DNA from 4 places in the Streptomyces sp. NPDC052299 genome. Region 1 is predicted to be linked to each of the others. Evidence: riboswitches for the same ligand, from Rfam matches in the RefSeq annotation. Region 1 holds a riboswitch; each other region holds the start of a gene.

Region 1 (5,330 bases):
CCACTCGGGCCGGGTGCCGGCGTCCGCGAGGCCGGCCAGTTCGGCGGCGAGGTCGCGGGCGATGCGCCGGAGCCGTTCCCGGTCGGCACCGGGCGCCGGCTCGTCGTCCGTCACACCGCACAGGACGACGAGGACGCCGACCGGTTCGCGGCGGCGCAGCACCGGCACGTACAGGGAGCGGAAGGGGAACGGGAGTCCGGCCATCAGCTGCGGGAAGCGCCGCATGGCGTCCTCCGCGTCGGCGAGATACACCGGGCTGCCGGTGCGGAACGCCTCCGCGATCGGGAACGGCCGGTTCACGTGCATCCGCCACCAGGGGCGGAACAGGGGGCCGGGGAGTCCGGCGAGGACGGCGAGCCGGAGCAGCCCGGGGGTGCGCGAAGGGAGGTAGATCCCGCCGGCCCGGCCGCCGACCGCCTCGGTGGCGTTCACGACGGACTGGGCGAGCACCAGGGACAGGTCGTCCGGCGCCCGGCCGTTCTCCGCTCCTCCGGGCGGGCCGTCGTTCGGGCCCGACGGCACCCGCCCGGCCGCGCCGTGCCAGGTCACACAGCCAGCATGCTCCCGGGCGGCCGGTGCGGCACGTCGGAGCGGCCCCGGACGTGCGGGAGCGGTGGCCACCACGATCGTGGTGGCCACCGCTCCCTCGCGGTCCGTGCGAGCGCCTACCGGCCCTCGTCGGGCGGGCGGCGGTCGCCGAGCTGGTCGTTCATCTTCTGCTGAGCCGAGTCGACCTGGCCGCCGTACTTGCCGCCGGTCTTCTTGTCGACGTAGTCGCCCCCCTTCTCGACTCCCTGGCGGGCCTGGTCCGGATGCCCCTTGATCATGTCCTTGATCTTGTCGAGCATGCCCATGACTGACCTCCTAGAGACGCTGACCGTTCCAGCATCCCCGCCCCGCCGGGCCCCCGCATTCCGGGACGGACGGTCCTGGCGCCGCGCAAGCGGAAGGGGTGGGAAGAAGCGCTTCCGCTTCTTCCCACCCCTGCTCACGGCCCCGCCCCGAGCGCGGGGCCGGTCCGGTCAGTACGCGCCGAAGACGTTGTCCATCGAGCCGTACGTGGCGGCGGCGTAGTTGCACGCGGCCGTGATGTTGGCGACCGGGTCGTAGATGTCCATCGACGTGCCGGGCACGTGGTAGGCGTCGAAGGTGGGCTGGATCACCTGGAGCAGACCCTTGGAGGGCGTGCCGTTGACGGCGTTGATGTCCCAGTTGTTGATCGCCATCGGGTTGCCCGAGGACTCCCGCATGATGTTGCGGTAGATGCCGTCGTAGCTGCCGGGGATGCCCTGCTGCGCCATGATCGCCAGGGATTCCTTGATCCAGCCGTCGAGGTCGTCGGTGTACGTGACGGCCGCCTGGGTCTCGGCGGGCTTCTCGGCGGCGACCGGGACGACGGTGCGCTCGGAGCGGTCCGCGCGGTCGGCGCTCTCGGCCCGGGGGGCGGTGTCGCCGTTCTTCTGGGCGGTCTCCGCCTTGAAGGTGCTCTTCTCGGCGGCCTTCGGGGCGGCGGCCTCGGACTTGGCGCCGATGGTGAGCTTCAGGCCCGGGTGAATGAGGTCGGGGTTGCTCCCGACGGCACCGCGGTTGTCCTTGTACAGCCGCTCCCAGCCGCCGCTGAGGGAATGCCCCTGAGCGATCTTGTAAAGCGAATCGCCGGACACCACGGAATAGGTGGTGGGCGCGGCCTTGCGCACGGCAATTTCCTTGCCGGCGACGGAAGTCGGGGCCGAAGCCTTTTCGGCGACGACGGTCTTGGCGGGGGCGGCGGAGGCCGATCCGGCCGCGATCAGGGGGAGCGCGAGAACGGCTCCGCCCGCGCTGACGGCGATGAAACCGCGGGTCAGGGACGCGGACTTGGCACGACGGTGCTTACCCGGGATGGGCATGGCGTATTTCCTCTCCGTCGCCTGCGAGGTGAGCTGTCGGGTTCGGACTGGAGATGTCCGGTCGCGCATGGCGACTTCACCCCTAGCCGCTCCGGATTCCGGACCGGCGGCAAACCTGGGTCCCCCGCTCCTGCCGTACGTGAGTGGTCGGGTTCCCGGACGGCGGCAGGATTCGGCGTTCCATCCGGATTGGTGAAGGGACCGTAAGCGAGAAACGACGAGCGGAACAAGCCCGGAATTGCTGATCACAATTGTTTTGCAAGATCCATCAAAGGAAATGCTCATGATCGCCCGCGCCGGAGGAAGTCAAATTTCTTGGCACGACTGGGAACCGGGAGATCGGATTGCGCGTCAGAAACGGCCGACGTGACGCTGCCCACTGAGACCGAAATGAAGATGTTCGTCCGTTTTAGGCGCATCTGACAGCATCAAACCTGCCCAGATCGCCCTCAATTGACCTTTTACTCATAAAGGTGCAAATAGGACACGAGCCGGCCCGCGACCGGGCGGGATCACGGGTTCCGACCCCCTCGCCCCCGTGATCACCCTATGGTTAGGCTTACCTAAGTGTCGCTGTCCCCGTTCGCACCGTCATAGGGAGACCCCTGAACCATGGCGCCGCATTCCGCCTCCTCTTCCCGTCGTCCCGTCGACCCCGCCGAAAAGGAGCTCACCGGCCGGCTGGCCCTCGTGACGGGAGCCGGACGCGGCATCGGCGAGGCGGTCGTGCGGGCCCTCGTCGCGCGCGGCTGCCGGGTCCTGGCGACCGACGCCGCCCCGGAGGGCGTCGACGCCCTCGCCCGGGAGCACGACGGGAGCGTCGTGGCCCGGCAGCTGGACGTCACGGACGCGGCGGCCGTCGAGGCCCTGGTCGCCGAGGCGGAGGAGGAGTTCGGCCCCCTCGACATCGCGGTCAACGTCGCCGGGATACTGCGCTGTTCACCCGTCATCGAGCTCACCGACGAGGACTGGCGGGCGACGTTCGCCGTCAACACCGACGGGGTGTTCCACGTCTCGCGGTCCGTCGCGCGCCGGATGGCGGACCGGGGCGCCGGCAGCATCGTCACCGTCGCGTCCAACGCCGCCGGCATCCCCCGCACGGCCATGGCGGCGTACGCCGCGTCCAAGGCCGCATCCGTCATGTTCACCAAGTGCCTCGGCCTGGAACTGGCCCCCCGGGGCGTCCGCTGCAACACCGTCTCGCCCGGCTCCACGCTCACCGACATGCAGCGCGGAATGTGGCCGGCCGATGAGGCGGGCGACGACCACGGGCCCGCCGCCCGGCGCGTCATAGCCGGAGACCTGGCGAGCTTCCGCACCGGCATCCCGCTGGGCAGGATCGCCGAACCGTCGGACATCGCCGAGGCGGTCGCCTTCCTCGTGTCCGACCGGGCCCGCCACATCACCCTGCACGACCTGTACGTCGACGGTGGCGCCACCCTGCGCGCCTGACCCGGCCGCCCGGTGCCCCCGAAAACGGCCCTCCCCCTGGAGACCTGAAACGATGACTGCCTCACCGTACGACGACGCCCCGACCTGGCCCGCGGAGTTCGCAGCCCGCTACCGCGCGGCCGGGCACTGGCGCGGCGAGACCTTCACGAGCATGCTGCGCGAACGAGCCGAGTCCCACGGCGACCGGGTCGCGCTGATCGACCCCGCACCGGAGCGCCGCGCCTGGACCTACCGGGAGCTGGACGAGCGCGCGGCCCGGCTGGCGGCCGGCTTCCGGGCGCGCGGGATAGCCAAGGGCGACCGGGTCGTCGTCCAGCTGCCCAACATCGCCGAGTTCGCCGAGGTCGTCTTCGCCCTCTTCCGGATCGGCGCGCTCCCCGTCTACGCGCTGCCCGCCCACCGCGAGACGGAGATCGGCTACTTCTGCTCCTTCGCCGAAGCCGTCGCCTACGTCATCCCGGACCGGCACGCCGGATTCGACCACCGCGCGCTGGCCACGGCCGTACGGGAGCAGGCGCCCACCCTCAGGCACGTGTTCGTCGTCGGCGACCCGGGCGAGCACACCGCCCTGTCCGACGTGCCGTGCGACGCGGCCGGGGAACCGGAGGACGGGCCCGGGCCGCACGACCTGGCCTTCCTCCAGCTCTCCGGCGGCACCACGGGGGTGCCCAAGCTCATCCCCCGTACGCACGACGACTACATCTACTCGCTGCGCGGATCCAACGAGATCTGCGGCGTCGACGCGGACACCCGCTTCCTGGTGGTCCTGCCCGCCGCGCACAACTTCCCGATGAGCTCGCCCGGCTGGCTCGGCACGCTGTACGCGGGCGGTACCGTCGTCCTGTGCCCGGGCCCCGACCCGGCCACCGCGTTCCCGGTCATCGAGCGGGAACGCGTCACCATGACGGGGATGGTGCCGCCGCTCGCCCTGGTGTGGACGGACGCGGCCGCCTCGGCGCGACAGGACCTGTCGAGCCTGGAGCTGATCCTGGTCGGTGGCGCCAAGTACAGCGAGACGGCCGCCCGGCGCCTCGAACCGGCGCTGGGCTGCCGGCTGATGCAGGTCTTCGGCATGGCGGAGGGCCTGGTCAACTACACCCGGCTCGACGACGACCACGAGACCGTGGTCACCACCCAGGGCCGGCCGATCTCCGAGGACGACGAGATCCGCATCGTGGACGACGCCGGACAGGAGGTCCCCGACGGGCAGTTCGGGCATCTGCTCACCCGGGGCCCGTACACGATCCGGGGCTACTGGCGCGCGCCCGAGCACAACAGGACCGCGTTCACCGAGGACGGGTTCTACCGGACGGGCGACATCGTGCGCCGCACCCCGAGCGGCCATCTCGTGGTGGAGGGACGGGCGAAGGACCAGATCAACCGGGGCGGCGAGAAGGTGGCGCCGGAGGAGATCGAGAACATCATCCTCGCCCACCCCTCGGTGCACGACGTGTCGGTGGTCGGTGTGGCCGACCCGTATCTCGGTGAACGCACCCTGGCGTACGTGATCCTGCGCGAGGGCGCCGAACCGCCCGGGGCGCTCGCCGTCAAGCGGCACGTACGCGCACGCGGAATCGCCGCGTACAAGGTGCCCGACCTCGTCGAATTCGTGGACGCATTCCCGCAGACGGGGATCGGCAAGGTCAGCAAGAAGGGCCTGCGCACGGACGCGGCTCCCGCCTCCACGTCAACTCCCCCCGTACAGAGCTGAGTCCGCCGCGCGCGGCACCGAAAGGTTCCCTCATGGCACTTCCCGCCATCGCCCCCTATCCCCTGCCGGGCCCCGGCGAACTCCCGGCGAACCGGGTCGCGTGGACCGTCGATCCGGCACGCGCGGTGCTGCTCGTCCACGATCTCCAGAACCACTTCCTGCGCGCGTACCGCCCCGGCGAGGAGCCGCTGACCGGCATGCTCGCGAACACCGCCCGGGTGACCGGGGCCGCCCGCCGCGCCGGAATCCCGGTGGTGCACTCGGCGCAGCGCGGCGGC
Region 2 (5,330 bases), on a different contig from region 1:
GCCCCGGGGCGCGGCGCGTGGATCATCCGGCCGTTCCCGATGTACAGGCCGACGTGGCTGACGCCCGAATAGAAGAACACCAGGTCACCGGGGGCCAGTTGGGAGCGTGGCACCCGCTGCCCGGCGTTGATCTGGGTGTACGTGGTCCGGGGCAGGGAGACCCCGGCGGCGCGCCAGGCGGCCTGGGTGAGCCCGGAACAGTCGAAGGAGTCGGGCCCGGTCGCGCCCCACACGTACGGCTTGCCCAGGGCGCCGTACGCGAAGGCGACCGCCTGGGCGGCGCGCGAGTCGGGCGCGGCGACGGCGGCGCGCGGGGCGCCGCGGTCGGCGTGACCGGCCCCGCGTCCGTCCTCGGAGGCGTTGTAGGAGGCGCGCTCGGCCGGGGTGAGGCGGGCGAGCAGGCGGCGGGCCTCGGCCAGCTTGGCGCGGACGGTCGCGCGGTGCTCCTTCAGGGCGGCCTGCCGGGAGGTCAGCTCGTCGAGCTTCCCGGTCGCCTCGGCGCGCACCTGGGCGATCTCCGCGACCTGGCGGCGCACCGAGCGCACCTCGGCGGCCCGGCGCTCACCGGCCCGCTCCGCGTAGGTGGCGCGGCGCAGGTACTGGTCCGGGTCGGAGGAGAGCGCCAGCTGCACCGAGGGGTCGATCCCGGCGGACCGGTACTGCGCGGCGGCGTACGCGCCGAGCACGTCGCGGGCGCTGTTGAGGCGGGCGGTCCTGCGGGCGGCCTCGTCGCGCAGGGCGTCGACCGACTTCGCGGCGGCGGTCGCCTCGGCCTTCGCGCCGTTGTACTTCTCGGTGGCGACCTCCGCCTCCCGGTACAGCCGGTCCACCTGGGCCTTGACCTGCCGTGCGGTGGGCGCGGGGTCCGCGTGCGCGGCTCCCGGCAGCACGGCGGCCGTCGCGGCTCCGGCGACGGCGAGCGTCGCCGCGGTGCGGGCCGCGGAGGCGGTGGTGAGGCGCTGCCTGGGTTTGCGATGCGCTGCCACGGGGGCGGGCGTCCTTCCGTGCGACGGCCCGGCGGGGTCTACCGGCGGGATTCTCCGGTGGCCGGCGAGGACGGTTCCTGGTCCACGGCCACCGGGAAGGGACGCTAATCCGAGGTCACGGGAAGGTGTCGTTATGACTGCTATTGCCCGCTCTTGGCGTGGCATTGTCGCCGGATGACCGCTCGTTAAGCGTGAGTGACCGGAAAAAGGGCCACAGAATCAGGCAAAAAGTGCATTCATCATTCAAGCGGCCCGTAGGCCCCCACCCTGCCCGGAGCGGTCCGGGGCGAGGGCTCTAGGGTGCGGAACCATGCGCGTACTCATCGATTTCGTCGTCGCCCTGCACATCATCGGCATCGCCGCCCTGCTCGGCGGCTTCCTCGGTCAGATGAAGGCGATGAAGGCCGGCACTGCCCGGTTCGTCCCCGGCATGCTGCACGGTGCGCTGACCATGCTCGTCACCGGCGTCGCCCTGGTCGGCCTGGACCAGGCCGACGACCACCCCGTGAACAACGTCAAGATCGGCATCAAGCTGCTGTTCCTGGTCGTGATCCTGGGGCTCGTCTACGTCAAGCGGGACGAGGAGAAGGTCGAGAAGGGGTTCTTCGCGGCGGTCGGCGCGCTGACCCTGGCGAACATCTTCATCGCCACGCTCTGGACCTGAGCGGCGGCACGCGAGAGGGCCGGTCCGCGCGGACCGGCCCTCTTTTTTTCCCGGTCAGGCCGGGCGCACGCTCCCGTAGATCGGCATGTAGTAGATCGACTCCTCGCGCACATTGGCCCCGGGCTTCGGCGCGTGGATCATCATCCCGTCACCCTTGTAGATCCCGACGTGGCTGATGTCGTCGTAGAAGAACACCAGGTCACCGGGTTGCAGATCAGCCGTGGCGATCCGCGTCCCGACGTTCACCTGGTCCCAGGTGGTGCGCGGGATATCGACGCCCGCCGCCTTCCAGGCCGCCTGCGTCAGCCCCGAGCAGTCGTACGAGGAGGGGCCGGTCGCCCCCCAGACGTACGGCTTGCCTATCTGGGCGCGGGCGAACGCGAGGACCTTGTCCGCCTTCGTGGAGGCGCTGGTCCCGGTGCCGGTGTCCGAGCCGGTGTCCGAGCCCGAGCCCGTCTCCGTACCGCTGCCGGCCGACTCCTCGGCCTTCCGCTCGGCTTCCTTCCGGGCGGCGGCCTGCTTCTCCGCCAGCTCCTCGGCCTTCCGCTTGGCCTCCGCCTCCTTCTTGCGCTCCAGCTCCGCCAGACGCGCCTTCTCCTCGGCGGTCAGCTTCGACAGCAGCGTCCGGGCCTCGGTCAGCTTCGTCTGGACGTTCTGCTTGCTGGTGCGCAGCGCGGCCTGCGACTTGGTCAGCGTCTCCAGGCTCTCCACGGCTTCGGCCCGCTGCTCGGACGCCTTCGCCTGCTGCTTACGGAAGTCCGTGACCGCCTGCTGCTGGCGCTCGGCCATCCGGTCCATGAGGTGCGTCTGGTCGAAGAACGACTGCGGGTCGTCGGCCAGGAAGAAGGTCGCGGTCGGCGCGAGGCCGCCGTTGCGGTACTGGGCGGCGGCGAAGTTGCCGAGCGTCCTGCGGGCGTCGTTCAGCTTCTCGGTGCGCTTGGCCACGTTGTCCAGGAGCAGGTCGACCCTGGACTTCTGCTTGTCCGTGGCTTCCTTGGCCTGGTTGTACTTCTGGGTCGCGTTGCCGGCCTGCCGGTAGAGGTCGTCCACCTTCTTCTGGACTTCCTCGATGCTCGGCTTCGGCGTGGGCGCGGCCGTCGCGCTCTGCGAGGACAGCAGGGTCACCGAGGCCAGCGCGGCCGAGGTCAGCCCGACGGCGGGGACGGTGGAGCGCACCCGGGTGCGCGGTTTGCGATGCGACGCCAAGGCCGGCATCTCCTTCCGTGGACCGCCTACCGGGTTAGCTGTCGGGTTCGGGCGGAACGGAAGGCTGCCCTACGGTCCCGTGGGGGAAGGACCGATTCACCCCGGTGCTGCGTGTGGGTCCCCGGTTCCGGGCGGGCCCGGATTCGGCGCGGCGGCCCGCTCGGCGTAGGTCGCCTCTGGGGGTACGGGCCGTCCGGAGGTGCACGCTAGCCAACTCATGGGGCCGCTGTGAAGGTTGGTGTGCGATATGCCCGATACATTTCCGTGACCTTTTCGGAGCGGGGCCGGGTGTCAGTAGAGAGCTTTAGACTCGGACAGCGATGAGCAGCCTCTTTGACGACAGTTTCCTGGCCGGCCTCCAGCAGGAGGAGGACGCGCCCCCGCCGCCCCCCGAGGACCCCGCACCCGAAGCGGTGCCGGAGGACCTGTTCGCGGGCGTGTTCGACGGGCCCCCGCCGCCTCGGGACGCGTACTACCGCGACGGGGCGCACCGCCCCGTCATCGACCCCGAGGCGCTGCTCGACGGGCTGAACACCGAGCAGCGCGCCGCCGTCGTGCACGCCGGGTCGCCCCTGCTCATCGTCGCAGGCGCCGGCTCCGGCAAGACCCGGGTGCTCACCCACCGCATCGCCCACCTGCTGGCCGAGCGGGGCGTCCACCCCGGCCAGATCCTGGCGATCACCTTCACCAACAAGGCCGCCGGCGAGATGAAGGAGCGCGTCGAGCAGCTGGTCGGGCCCCGGGCCAACGCGATGTGGGTCATGACCTTCCACAGCGCCTGCGTCCGCATCCTGCGCCGCGAGTCCAAGAAGCTCGGCTTCACGTCCTCGTTCTCGATCTACGACGCGGCCGACTCCAAGCGGCTCATGGCCCTGGTCTGCCGCGACCTGGAGCTGGACCCGAAGCGCTACCCGCCGAAGTCCTTCACCGCCAAGGTCTCCAACCTCAAGAACGAGCTCATCGACGAGGAGACCTTCGCCGGGCAGGCCGCCGACGGCTTCGAGAAGACCCTCGCCCAGGCGTACGCGATGTACCAGGCGCGGCTGCGCGAGGCCAACGCGCTGGACTTCGACGACATCATCATGACGACGGTCCACCTGCTCCAGGCGTTCCCGGACGTCGCCGAGCACTACCGCCGCCGCTTCCGGCACGTGCTCGTCGACGAGTACCAGGACACCAACCACGCCCAGTACACGCTGGTGCGCGAGCTGGTCGGCCCGGCCGGTCCGGAGAACGCCCCCGCCGAGCTGTGCGTCGTGGGTGACGCGGACCAGTCGATCTACGCCTTCCGGGGCGCGACCATCCGCAACATCCTCCAGTTCGAGGAGGACTACCCGGACGCGACGACGATCCTGCTGGAGCAGAACTACCGCTCCACCCAGACGATCCTGTCCGCCGCCAACGCGGTCATCGAGCGCAACGAGAGCCGCCGCCCGAAGAACCTCTGGACCAACGCCGGCACCGGCGCCCGCATCACGGGCTACGTCGCGGACACCGAGCACGACGAGGCGCAGTTCGTCGCCGAGGAGATCGACCGCCTCACCGACGCGGGCGACGCGAAGGCCGGCGACGTCGCCGTCTTCTACCGGACGAACGCGCAGTCCCGTGTCTTCGAGGAGATCTTCATCCGCGTCGGCCTGCCCTACAAGGTCGTCGGCGGCGTGCGCTTCTACGAGCGCAAGGAGGTCCGGGACGTCCTGGCCTACCTGCGGGTCCTCGCCAACCCCGAGGACAACGTCCCGCTCCGCCGCATCCTCAACGTGCCCAAGCGCGGCATCGGCGAGCGCGCCGAGGCCATGATCGACGCGCTCGCGCTGCGCGAGAAGATCACCTTCCCGCAGGCGCTGCGCCGCGTGGACGAGGCGTACGGCATGGCCGCCCGCTCCGCCAACGCCGTGAAGCGGTTCAACACGCTGATGGAGGAGCTGCGCACGGTGGTGGAGTCCGGCGCCGGACCCGCCGTGGTGCTGGAAGCGGTCCTGGAGCGTACGGGCTATCTCGCCGAGCTCCAGGCGTCCACCGACCCGCAGGACGAGACCCGCATCGAAAACCTCCAGGAGCTCGCCGCCGTCGCCCTCGAATTCGAGCAGGACCGGGGCGAGGAGGAGGGCGCGGGCACGCTCGCGGAGTTCCTGGAGCAGGTCGCGCTCGTCGCCGACTCCGACCAGATCCCCGACGAGGACACCGACGGCTCCGGCGTCATCACTCTGATGACCCTGCACACCGCCAAGGGCCTCGAATTCCCGGTGGTCTTCCTGACCGGCATGGAGGACGGCGTCTTCCCGCACATGCGGGCACTCGGCCAGGTCAAGGAACTGGAGGAGGAGCGCCGCCTCGCGTACGTCGGCATCACCCGCGCCCGCGAGCGGCTGTATCTGACCCGGGCCGCCATGCGCAGCGCCTGGGGCCAGCCCTCGTACAACCCGCCGTCGCGGTTCCTCGAGGAGATCCCGGACCAGCACCTGGACTGGAAG
Region 3 (5,330 bases), on a different contig from region 1:
ACCGAGCAGCCGCAGCCGGGTCGCGGTGGAGAACCGGTCCCGGTCCTTCACGGCCATGTTCCCGCCTCCCCATTACGACGTCCGTCCCCGCACACGGTACGTGACCGGGCGCGGGGACGGACGGAGGCGGGGGCGGTCGCCCTGCCGGGCTGTGGTCAGCCCTTGAAGCGCGGGAACGCCGAGCGGCCCGCGTACACCGCGGCGTCGTCGAGGATCTCCTCGATGCGCAGCAGCTGGTTGTACTTGGCGACGCGGTCCGAGCGGGCCGGGGCGCCGGTCTTGATCTGGCCGCAGTTCACGGCGACGGCGAGGTCGGCGATGGTGACGTCCTCGGTCTCGCCGGAGCGGTGCGACATCATGCACTTGAAGCCGTTGCGCTGGGCCAGCTCGACGGCGTCCAGGGTCTCGGTCAGCGAGCCGATCTGGTTGACCTTGACGAGCAGGGCGTTGGCGGAGCCCTCCTCGATGCCGCGGGCCAGGCGCTCCGGGTTGGTGACGAAGAGGTCGTCGCCGACGATCTGGACCTTGGCGCCCAGCTTGTCGGTAATGACCTTCCAGCCGGCCCAGTCGTCCTCGTACAGCGGGTCCTCGATGGAGACCAGCGGGTACGCGGAGACGAGCTCCTCGTAGTACTCGGTCATCTCGGCGGCCGAGCGGGACTTGCCCTCGAACTCGTACGAGCCGTCCTTGTAGAACTCCGAGGCGGCGACGTCGAGCGCGAGCGCGATGTCCTTGCCCGGGGCGTAACCGGCCTCCTTGATGGCCTCGATGATGAGGTCGAGGGCGGCGCGGTTGGACTCCAGGTTCGGCGCGAAGCCGCCCTCGTCGCCGAGGCCGGTGGACAGGCCCTTGGTCTTCAGGACCTTCTTCAGCGTGTGGTAGACCTCGGCGCCCCAGCGCAGCGCCTCCGAGAAGGACTCGGCGCCGATCGGCGCGATCATGAACTCCTGGATGTCCACGTTGGAGTCGGCGTGCGAGCCGCCGTTCAGGATGTTCATCATCGGAACGGGCAGCAGGTGCGCGTTCGGGCCGCCGAGGTAGCGGAACAGCGGGAGGTCGCTGGCCTCGGAGGCGGCGTGGGCGACGGCGAGGGAGACGCCGAGGATGGCGTTGGCGCCGAGCGAGCCCTTGTTCTCCGTGGCGTCCAGGTCGAACATCGCCTGGTCGATGAGGCGCTGCTCGGTGGCGTCGTAGCCGACGAGCTCCGGGCCGATCTGCTCGATCACGGCGAGGACGGCCTTCTCGACGCCCTTGCCCTGGTAGCGGTTGGGGTCGCCGTCACGAAGCTCAATGGCCTCGAACGCACCGGTGGAGGCGCCGGACGGAACAGCAGCACGACCGGTGCTGCCGTCGTCGAGGCCGACCTCGACCTCGACCGTGGGGTTGCCCCGGGAGTCGAGGATTTCCCGGGCTACGACGACGTCGATGGACGGCACGAGGCATCTCCTTCTGGGATATGACGCTGGTTGTGCAGGGTCACTTTGGCCTTGCGACAAGAGCCTAACCGGCCCGGCCGTCGGCGTCGGCCGACCGCCCGTCCCCTGGGACGAAAAAGGACCCAAGGGCGGGCATAGCGGGGCGAAAGACCGAATAACTACTGACCGGTAACTACAACAGTTGAACGATGACGGGCCACCCGCCGACCCCAATGCGGCGTGCCCCGGCCCGGCACACACGGGGGGAGAGTGCGTGCCGGGCCGGGGCGGCCTGAGCGATCAGCGAGGAGGGATCGCGGTTACTTCGTCAGGTGGAGCTGCTGGCCCGGGTAGATCAGGTCGGCGTCCTGGACGATGTCCTTGTTCAGCTTGAACAGCTGCTGCCAGCCGCCCTTGACGTGGTGGTCGGCCGCGATCTTGCTCAGCGTGTCACCGGCGACGACCTTGTACTCGCCGTCACCCTTGGCGACCTGCTTGCCGGTGGGGGTGGTGACCGTCTTCTTCGGGGCGTCCGAGCGGTCGGAGCGGTTGGTGGCCGGGGCCTCGGTGCGCTCGGCCTTCTTCGGGGCGGCCTCCTGCTTGGGGGCGGCCTCCTGCTTCGCGGCACCGGAGCCGGTGTCGACGCCCGGGTCGACACCGTCGTTGGTCAGGTTGCCGGCACCGGCGCAGGACCAGGCGCCCGGGCCCTGCATGTCGAGGAGCTTCTCGGCGGTGGCGATCTGCTGGGCCTTGGTGGCCAGGTCGGCGCGGGGCGCGTACTGCGTACCGCCGGCGGCGGCCCAGCTGGACTGGGAGAACTGCAGGCCGCCGTAGTAGCCGTTGCCGGTGTTGATCGACCAGTTGCCGCCGGACTCGCACTGGGCGACGGCGTCCCAGGTGGCGACGGAGGCGGCGGAGGCGTTGGTCGCGCCCATCAGCGGAACGGCGACGGCGGCACCGGCGACACCGGCGAGCGTCGCGACACGGACGGCCTTGGAGGGGCGGCGGTGCTTGTTGCCCTTGCGGTTGAGCAGCATCGAGTCTTCTCCTCACCGACGCCTGCGAGGTGAGCTGTCGGGTTCGGGCCAAGTGAGTTGCCCGGCCGCGCTCCTGGCGCGACTTCACCCCTAGCCGGCCCCGATTCGTCTCCCGACGACCGGGCCCAGCGCCTACCTGGGTCCCCCGCTCCTGCCTACGGCGCTTTCGCGTCTGTTCCCTTCGACCGACGGCAGGATTCGGCGTGACGGTCGACGGGGCCCGCGGTGCGAGCGGTTCCGACCGTAATCACACCCACCGGCCATATTCAAAGAAGGACATACCGGATAATCATCCCGTAAGAGCATCCGATGAACCCTCATTTGTGCAGGTCGGAAGGGATGCGACGGGACCTCCCGGACAAGGGGCGTCAGTTCACGCAAAGAGACCCATGTCTCACTCGGTCAAAAGTGGGACATGGGCCTCTTAAACCACCCAAAGCACAAGGGGCTCTAACGGCTCATCCGGCGTTCTCGGCGGCCTTCTCCCGGGCCGCGTCACCCAGGCCCAGATCGAGGTTCTGGCCGGGCAGGATGAGGTCCGGGTCGGAGCCCACCTCGGCCTTGTTCGCCTCGTACAGCTCGGGCCAGCCGCCGGGCAGGTCCTGCGCGTCGGCGATCGCCCAGAGGTTGTCGCCCGGCCGGACCGTGTACGTGCCGTCAGCCGGCCGCGTGGCGCTGTCGCGCGCGTCGCCGTCGCCCCGCGAGGCGTGCCGGCCCGCGTCGCGCCCGTCGGCCGCCCGGGCTGCTTCGTCGGCGGCCGGGGCGCCCCGGTGCTTGCCGCCCTTCGCCCGCGCGTCGCCCTTCGCGCCGGCCGAGGGGTCCGCGGAGGGGTCGGCCGAGGGCGTGGAAGAGGGGTCGGCCGAGGGCGACGGTGTGCCCGAGGGGCCGGCGGACGGGGAGGCGTCGGCCTCGGCGCTCCGGCCCGCGTGCTTGCCGGAGCTCTTACCTGCGTCCTTGTCCGTGGCGGCCGCGCCGGACGCCTCGTCCGAGGGGGTGGCCGACGCGCCCGAGGAGGCGTCGTCCACCGGATCGGTGCCGAGACCGGCGTCGAGGCCCGAGTCGGCGCCCCGCACGGACTCGTCCGCGTCCTCGTCGCCCGGGTCCACGTCCGCCGCGCCCGCGGCCTTGCTGAGCCCGGAGATCACCGCACAGCTCGGCCACGCCTTCGGACCCTTGGCGGCCAGGACCCGCTCGGCCACCGCGATCTGCTGCGAGCGGCTGGCGAGGTCGGCGCGCTCGGCGTACGCCTCACCGCCGTACGCCTTCCACAGCTCCGGCGTGAACTGGAGGCCGCCGTAGGAGCCGTTACCGAGGTCGGCGCTCCACATCCCGCCGCTCTCGCAGTCGGCCACCCGGTCCCAGGTCGTGGTGTCCGCGGCGTGCGCGCTTGCCGCGCCGAGCAGCGGGATGGCGATGGCCGAGCCGGTGACGCCTGCGGCGACCACGATCGCGGGTGCCTGACGAGGGCGGCGGTGTCTGCCGTTCGCGGAGCCCATGGGAGATGCCTTCCGTGTGACTGACAAGCGACTGGGGAGTCGAACGGTGAACCTAGCGAAACTCGAACGTGAGTCACAAGTCGATGCAGCAGAGATCACGTGAAAGTCACAGAGTTGACAGAGTGTCACTTTCCTCGGCGCGCGCCCCCGGCGTGAAGCGCACCGGCAAGGTGCGCAGTCCGCGCATGATGAGCCCGCCGCGCCACCGCAAATCGCCTGATTCTCCCGCAAGTCGCAGGTCCGGAAGGCGTGTCAGCAGGGTGGCGAGCGCGGCCTGTCCCTCCAGCCGGGCGAGCGGCGCTCCCAGACAGTAATGAATGCCGTGGCCGTAACCGAGGTGCTGATTGTCACTCCGCGACAGGTCCAGGGTGTCCGGTCCGGCGAACCGCTCGGGGTCCCGGTCGGCCGCCGCGAGCACCACGAGCACCGGATCGCCCTCCGCGACGCGCTGTCCGCCGATGGTCAGCGGCTCCGTGGCGAACCGCCAGGTGGCGAGCTCCACCGGGCCGTCGTAGCGCAGCAGCTCCTCGATGCCGGTGGCCAGCAGCTCGCTGTCGCCGGCCGCGAGCGCGCGTTGCAGCCGCTCGCGCTCGTCGGGGTGGTTCAGCAGGGTGTGGACGCCGTTCCCGATCAGGTTCACGGTCGTCTCGAATCCGGCGAAGAGGAGGATGAAGGCCATCGCCGCGGCCTCGTTCTCGGTCAGGTGCTCGCCGTGGTCGCTCGCCCGGATCAGCCCGGAGATGAGGTCGTCGCCCAGGTCCTCGCGCTTGCGGTGAATGAGTTCGAGCAGGTACGCCCGCATCTTCTTCACGGACCGGGCGACCCCGCCGCGGGGACCCCCGCCGTGCCGGATCATCATGCCCGCCCAGTCCCGGAAGTCGTCCTGGTCCTCGCGGGGCACGCCGAGCAGGTCGCAGATCGCGTAGATGGGGAGCGGGAAGGCGAACTCGTGGATCAGGTCGGCCTCCCCCTTCTCCACGAACCCGTCGATGAGCCGGTCCGTCAGCTCCTGCACCCGGGGCGCGAACTGCGCGATGCGCCGGGGCGTGAACGCCTTGGAGACCAGGCGGCGCAGCCGGGTGTGGTCGGGCGGGTCGATGTTGAGCAGGTGCGTCATCAGCTCGGCCTTGCGCTCCCCGGGGATGCCGGTCTTCCCCTTGGCGTGCGCGGGCTCGGCGTGGTGCGCCGGGTTCTTCGACAGCCGGGCGTCGGCGAGGGCCTGCCGGGCGTCCGCGTACCGGGTCACGAGCCATGCCTCGACCCCGCTGGGCAGTGTGGTGCGGTGCACGGGGCTGTGCTCGCGCAGCCAGGCGTACGCGGGGTACGGGTCGGTGGCGAACTCCCAGGTGAAGAGCTCGGGCGCGGGCGGTACGGCGGCGGAT
Region 4 (5,330 bases), on a different contig from region 1:
GCAGACCGAGGCAGGCACAGACCTCGACGCCCTCGTTCTCCTCCTTGATGGCCTCGATGGTCTTCGAGACCCGGTCGACGTCCCGGTCCGTCGGGCCCCGGCCACTGGCCACCAGGCACACGCGCTTGGCGCCGCCGGCCACCCCTGCCGCCGCCGCCTTCGACGCCTCCTCGGGCTTCAGCCAGGTGTACTTGAGGATCTCGGCCTTGGAACCGAGCCGCTGCGAACAGTACGAGCAGTCCTCGGGGCAGAGCCCGGACTTCAGATTGACCAGATAGTTCAGCTTCACCCGCCGCCCGAACCACTGACGGCGCACCTTGCCCGCCGCGGCCACCACGTCGAGCAGTTCGTCGTCCGGGGTCGCCAGTACGGCGAGCGCTTCTTCACGGGTCGGCAGCTCGCGCCGCAGCCCCTTGTCCACCAGCGTGTTCAGGAGGTCCATGGCGATGATCCTGACGCACCGCACCGCCCGGAGCCAAGGAGGAACCGGACAACAGAGCTCACGTGGGGTGTGTGCATCGCCACACCGTGTCTCGGCATGAGCCCGGTTAGGGTCTGTGAGCTGCCTACAAAAGGGACCGCCCATGCCCGCCACCCCGTTCGACTGGATCGAAGACGAGGCGCGCCGGCGCGCGGACGCGGGTCTCGTCCGCCGGCTGCGGCCCCGCGAGGCCGGAGCGGGGCTCCTGGACCTCGCGAGCAACGACTACCTCGGCCTCACCCGGCACCCGGAGGTGACCTCCGCCGCCGCGGACGCGGCGCGCCGCTGGGGCGGAGGGGCGACCGGCTCCCGGCTGGTCACCGGTTCGACCGCGCTGCACGGCGAGCTCGAACGCGAACTCGCCGCGTTCTGCGGCTTCGAGGCCGCGCTCGTCCTCTCCTCCGGTTACGCCGCCAACCTCGCGGCCCTCACCGCGCTCACCGGACGCGGCGCCCTCATCGCGTCGGACGCGGGCAACCACGCCTCCATCGTGGACGGCTGCCGCCTCTCCCGGGCCGAGACCGCCGTCGTCCCGCACGCCGACCCGGAGGCCGTCCGCAAGACGCTGCGCGGGCACGAGGGCCGGAAGCTCGCCGTCACCGACTCGGTGTTCTCCGTGGACGGCGACGCCGCGCCGCTGGCCGCGCTGGCCGCCGTCTGCCGGGCGGAGGGCGCCGCGCTCCTGGTGGACGACGCGCACGGACTCGGCGTGCTCGGCGAGGGCGGACGGGGCGCGCTCGACGCGGCGGGGCTCGCGGGAGACGCGGACGTCGTGGCCACGCTCACCCTGTCCAAGTCCCTGGGCAGCCAGGGCGGCGCGGTCCTCGGACCGGCCCGGGTCATCGAGCACCTGGTCAACACCGCCCGGACGTTCATCTTCGACACCGGACTCGCACCGGCCGCCGCCGGCGCCGCCCTGGGCGCGCTGAGGCTGCTGCGCCGCGAACCGGCGCGCGCGCTCAGGGCGCGTACGGTCGCCACCGCGCTGTACGAGGGGCTGACGGCGGCCGGTCTGACCGCGGCGCGGCCCGACGCGGCGGTCGTCTCGGTCCGGGCGCCCTCGGCCGACGCCGCCGTGCGCTGGGCCGCCGACTGCCGCACGGCCGGGATGGCGGTGGGCTGCTTCCGGCCGCCGTCCGTGCCCGACGGCATCTCGCGGCTCCGGCTGACCGCCCGCGCCGACCTGACCGGTGATCAGGTAGCGCGGGCGGTGGAGACGGTGCGGAGGACCGCACCGCGGAGCTGAGACGGTGGTCCGGCTCAGCGTTTCAAGCCGGAGACGAAGGACGTCCAGGCCGCCGTGGAGAACTCCAGGGGCGTCCTGGCCACGTCCTTCGAGTCGCGGACGGCCAGCAGCCGCCCGCCTCCGGACGGCGCGGTCTCCACGCAGTTGTTCATTCCCGTGCTGTAGCTGCTGCTGCGCCAGCGCAAGGCGTGCCGGGCGAGGTGATCGGACATGACGCTTCCTCCGGGCGGTGGGGGGTCACCGGTCGCCGCGGTCGATCGCGGCGATCCGGTCCAGCGTGTGCTCCGGCGACAGCGCGTGCGCCTGAAGGGTCTCGAAGGCCGAGCTGTACGCCGCAAGGTCTTCTTTCCGTTCCAGGTAGAGGCTACTCGTCAAGTGGTCGAGAACGACCACGTCAAGGTCGGAAGCAGTCGGAAAAGAGAAGATAACGAAAGGGCTGGTGAGGCTGACATAGCCGCCGACCGAGAACGGAAGCAACTGGAGTCGCACATGGGGAAGTTGTGCCACCCGGGCGAGATGGCGCAGCTGCTCCCTCATCACCCGCCTGCCGCCGACCTCCCGGTGCAGCACCGCCTCGTCCAGGACCGCGCTCAGCCGCAGCGGCGGATCGCTCCGCAGCACCCCCTGCCGGGTCAGCCGTACCTCCACCAGCGAGTCCAGCTGACCGGACGGCAGCCCGTCCAGGGAGGCCCGGGTCACCGCGCGGGCGTAGTCGGCCGTCTGCAACAGGCCCGGTACCACCGTGGTCTCCAGCGTCCGGGCGGTGCGCGCCTGCGATTCCAGGCTGATGAAGTCGCGGTACTGGGGCGGGATGAGCCCCCGGTAGGCGTGCCACCAGCCCGCACCGCCCCCGCCCGCCGAACCGGCGAGCGCGCCCAGGACCTCGCGGAGCTTCGGATCGTCCATGCCGTACGCGTCGAGGAGCCGGTCCACGTCGTCCGGCCGCACCCCGCTGACACCTGTCTCGATCCTGCTCACCTTCGACTGGTGCCAGCCGAGGAGCGCCGCCGCCTCCCGGCTCGTGAGACCTGACGCGTGGCGCAGGCTCCGCAGCTCCTCTCCCAGCTTGCGGCGCCGCACCGCAGGGCCGTGCTGCATCCGAATGGCTCCCTCCACTGCCCGACGAGCAGACAGTGTGGCGCCGGAGCGGGTCCGCGTGGGCGGAGTTCACCGGTTTGAGGGACAGATATATGCATATCTTGGTGGATCGCCGCCGCGGAGGGCAGCATCAGTGGCACGCTGGCGCGAAGCACAACCGGACCGCTCGGCGGGCCGGTACCGGGTGGGAAAGGGACGGCTCGCCATGGCAGACCATCAGGAAGCACGTGTCACCCTGCCGAGCGAGCGGGTCTCGGTCTCCGCGGCCCGCGGGTTCGTCGCCCGGGTGCTGACGGAGTGGGGCCTGCCCGAGGACGCGGAGGCCGCCGACGCCGTCCGCCTCATCATCTCGGAGCTGGCCACCAACGCCGTCCTGCACACCTTCGGGCAGTCGCCCACCTTCACCGTGGACCTGCGTCTCGAACGGGACGAGGAGCTGCGCCTCGGAGTGACGGACAGCCATCCCCGCCGGCCCCGGCGACTGCCCGCCGCCGTCCAGCAGGACAACGGACGCGGCATGGTCATCATCCGCTCCCTGGCCAAGGAGTACGGCGGCCGGCTGGCCGTCACACCCACCGCCGACGGCGGCAAGACCGTCTGGGTGGCGCTCCCGTGGCAGGCCCCCGTCCAGCCCTGAGACGGGCGGGTCAGCCGACGCGGCCGTAGGAGACGCTCCTGGTCCAGATCTTCTCCAGCCGGACCACGGCGCCGGTCTTCGGCGAGTGCCAGATCTTCCCGCTGCCGGCGTAGATGCCCACGTGGTAGACGCTGCGCCCCGCATGGAAGAAGACCAGGTCACCTCGTTGGCGCTGGGACGCCGAGATGTGCCTGGTCCTGTTGTACTGCTGCTGGGCCGTGCGGGGGAGTTGCTTGCCCGCCTTCTTGAACGAGTAGAGCGTCAGCCCCGAACAGTCGAAGCTGCCGGGCCCGGTGGCGCCCCAGCGGTAGGGTGCCCCCTTCTTCGACGCGGCGATCTTCAGGGCCTTCATCGCGTGGCCGGCCGCCTGCGCCTCGGGCGCGGCTCCTGGGACGCACAGCGTGCCGCCGACGGCGGCGAGAGTCATGGCCGAGGCCGTGGTGGCCCGGACGAGCAGAGACGGGACATGAACCTGCGCACTCATGCGCAACCCTTCGTCAGCCGCCTGTGAAGGATGACCTGTCGGGTTCGGGCTGGCGAAGTCGCCCGGCCGCGCGATGCGGCTTCACCCCGAGGGACAACCGGAGATCCGGCGGTCCCGTAGTGCTCGGGTCCTCCACTCCTGCCGATCCACTCCTGTCGACCAGTCATCCGGGCGGCGGCAGGACTCGGCGTCCGCCCGGACCGCCCCGCCGCGGTGGCGGGGGCTTGTCGTCCCAGGGATCTTGACTCACCTCGTGCCGGATTTCCGAGCCGGAACGGCCATCGGTGAAGACCGTCCCGGATGGCCCGTTCAGGTGGACGGAAACCCGGACGGCCGTCCGCCGGCCGCCCGGGGCCACGGCCGTACCAGCGGTGTCGCGAAGGAAACCGCCCCCCGCGCATCAGGAAAAGGCAAATCGGACCGTCGCTCGTGAGAGGGAACGCCTACGCCGAACGAGCGAGGAAATCTCGCGCACCTCCCGGGCGTGTCGGCGACCTGCGGCGGCCTCAGTCCGGCGCGGCGGGCGGCAGCGCGACCCGGGCCGCCCTCCGCTCGCCGTCCAGCTCCCGCAGAGCGCGGGTCAACGTGCCGCTGTGGATACGGGTTTCGCCGCGTCGGTGCATCAGCGCGAGCGCGTCCCGCAGGGCCGCCGCGTGCGAGGCGAGCGCCTGCGCGGCGCGCAGGGCCGTGTAGGTGTCGTCGCCGTGCGCCGGATTGATCCGGCCCACCTGGTCGACCACCCGCAGATAGTGGTCGATGAACTCGGACTCGGCCCGGGTCAGGGCGGGCAGCGGCGAGAACTCCGATGGCTGCATCGCCGGTTCACCACCCGGAGCGCGGCGGCACCGGGAGCCGGTTCCGCACGATGTGGTCGACCAGCCCGTACGCCAGGGCGCCCTCCGCGTCGAGGGTGAGGTCGCGCTCGGTGTCCTCCGTGACCTGCTCGACGGAGCGCCCCGTGTGCCGGGCCAGCATGCCGGTCATCGTGGCGCGCATCCGGGCCATTTCGCGCGCCTCGATCTCCAGGTCGGAGGGCTGCCCCTGGACCGGCTCGTCCAGTGCGGGCTGGCTGACGACCACCTTGGCGCCGGGCAGCATGTGCCGCCGGCCCGGGGCGCCCGCGGCGAGCAGGACGGCCGCCCCGGCCCCCGCCCGGCCCAGGCAGTAGGTCTCCACCTCGCAGCTGAGGAAGTTCATCGTGTCGTACAGGACCGTCATCGCGCCGAACGAGCCGCCCGGCGAGTTGATGTACAGCGAGACGGGCCGGTCCGGCGCGTCGTGCTCCAGGTACATCAGCTGGGCGACCAGGTCGTTGGCGGCCGTCTCGTCCAGGGCCGTGCCCAGGAAGACGACGCGCTCGGCGAGCAGCTTGGAGTACGGGTCG

What was found. Region 1 has a riboswitch for cyclic di-AMP ahead of AB0L33_RS30615 (transglycosylase SLT domain-containing protein). Riboswitches for the same ligand answer to the same signal wherever they lie in the genome.
Positions count from the first base shown of each region.
Region 2: it holds a riboswitch for cyclic di-AMP, as region 1 does, so the genes downstream of both, AB0L33_RS06940 (NlpC/P60 family protein) here and AB0L33_RS30615 (transglycosylase SLT domain-containing protein) in region 1, are expected to answer to the same signal.
Region 3: it holds a riboswitch for cyclic di-AMP, as region 1 does, so the genes downstream of both, AB0L33_RS18055 (transglycosylase family protein) here and AB0L33_RS30615 (transglycosylase SLT domain-containing protein) in region 1, are expected to answer to the same signal.
Region 4: it holds a riboswitch for cyclic di-AMP, as region 1 does, so the genes downstream of both, AB0L33_RS31735 (C40 family peptidase) here and AB0L33_RS30615 (transglycosylase SLT domain-containing protein) in region 1, are expected to answer to the same signal.

Region 1 is NZ_JBFAUP010000024.1:8,040-13,369, forward strand. Features, by position in the region: gene AB0L33_RS30605 (SpoIIE family protein phosphatase) at 1-549, opposite strand, end outside; gene AB0L33_RS30610 (antitoxin) at 666-854, opposite strand; gene AB0L33_RS30615 (transglycosylase SLT domain-containing protein) at 1,023-1,889, opposite strand; cyclic di-AMP (ydaO/yuaA leader) riboswitch at 1,893-2,077, opposite strand; gene AB0L33_RS30620 (2,3-dihydro-2,3-dihydroxybenzoate dehydrogenase) at 2,502-3,341, shown strand; gene AB0L33_RS30625 ((2,3-dihydroxybenzoyl)adenylate synthase) at 3,394-5,052, shown strand; gene AB0L33_RS30630 (isochorismatase family protein) at 5,085-5,330, shown strand, end outside.
Region 2 is NZ_JBFAUP010000003.1:305,065-310,394, reverse strand. Features, by position in the region: gene AB0L33_RS06950 (NlpC/P60 family protein) at 1-986, opposite strand, end outside; gene AB0L33_RS06945 (hypothetical protein) at 1,297-1,650, shown strand; gene AB0L33_RS06940 (NlpC/P60 family protein) at 1,705-2,865, opposite strand; cyclic di-AMP (ydaO/yuaA leader) riboswitch at 2,864-3,015, opposite strand; gene pcrA (DNA helicase PcrA) at 3,177-5,330, shown strand, end outside.
Region 3 is NZ_JBFAUP010000009.1:276,751-282,080, reverse strand. Features, by position in the region: gene AB0L33_RS18065 (septum formation initiator family protein) at 1-57, opposite strand, end outside; gene eno (phosphopyruvate hydratase) at 156-1,436, opposite strand; gene AB0L33_RS18055 (transglycosylase family protein) at 1,736-2,452, opposite strand; cyclic di-AMP (ydaO/yuaA leader) riboswitch at 2,457-2,625, opposite strand; gene AB0L33_RS18050 (transglycosylase family protein) at 2,911-3,948, opposite strand; gene AB0L33_RS18045 (cytochrome P450) at 4,055-5,330, opposite strand, start outside.
Region 4 is NZ_JBFAUP010000027.1:1,329-6,658, reverse strand. Features, by position in the region: gene bioB (biotin synthase BioB) at 1-442, opposite strand, end outside; gene AB0L33_RS31755 (8-amino-7-oxononanoate synthase) at 585-1,727, shown strand; gene AB0L33_RS31750 (DUF397 domain-containing protein) at 1,742-1,939, opposite strand; gene AB0L33_RS31745 (helix-turn-helix transcriptional regulator) at 1,965-2,825, opposite strand; gene AB0L33_RS31740 (ATP-binding protein) at 3,031-3,462, shown strand; gene AB0L33_RS31735 (C40 family peptidase) at 3,473-3,946, opposite strand; cyclic di-AMP (ydaO/yuaA leader) riboswitch at 3,950-4,146, opposite strand; gene AB0L33_RS31730 (hypothetical protein) at 4,453-4,761, opposite strand; gene AB0L33_RS31725 (ATP-dependent Clp protease proteolytic subunit) at 4,769-5,330, opposite strand, start outside.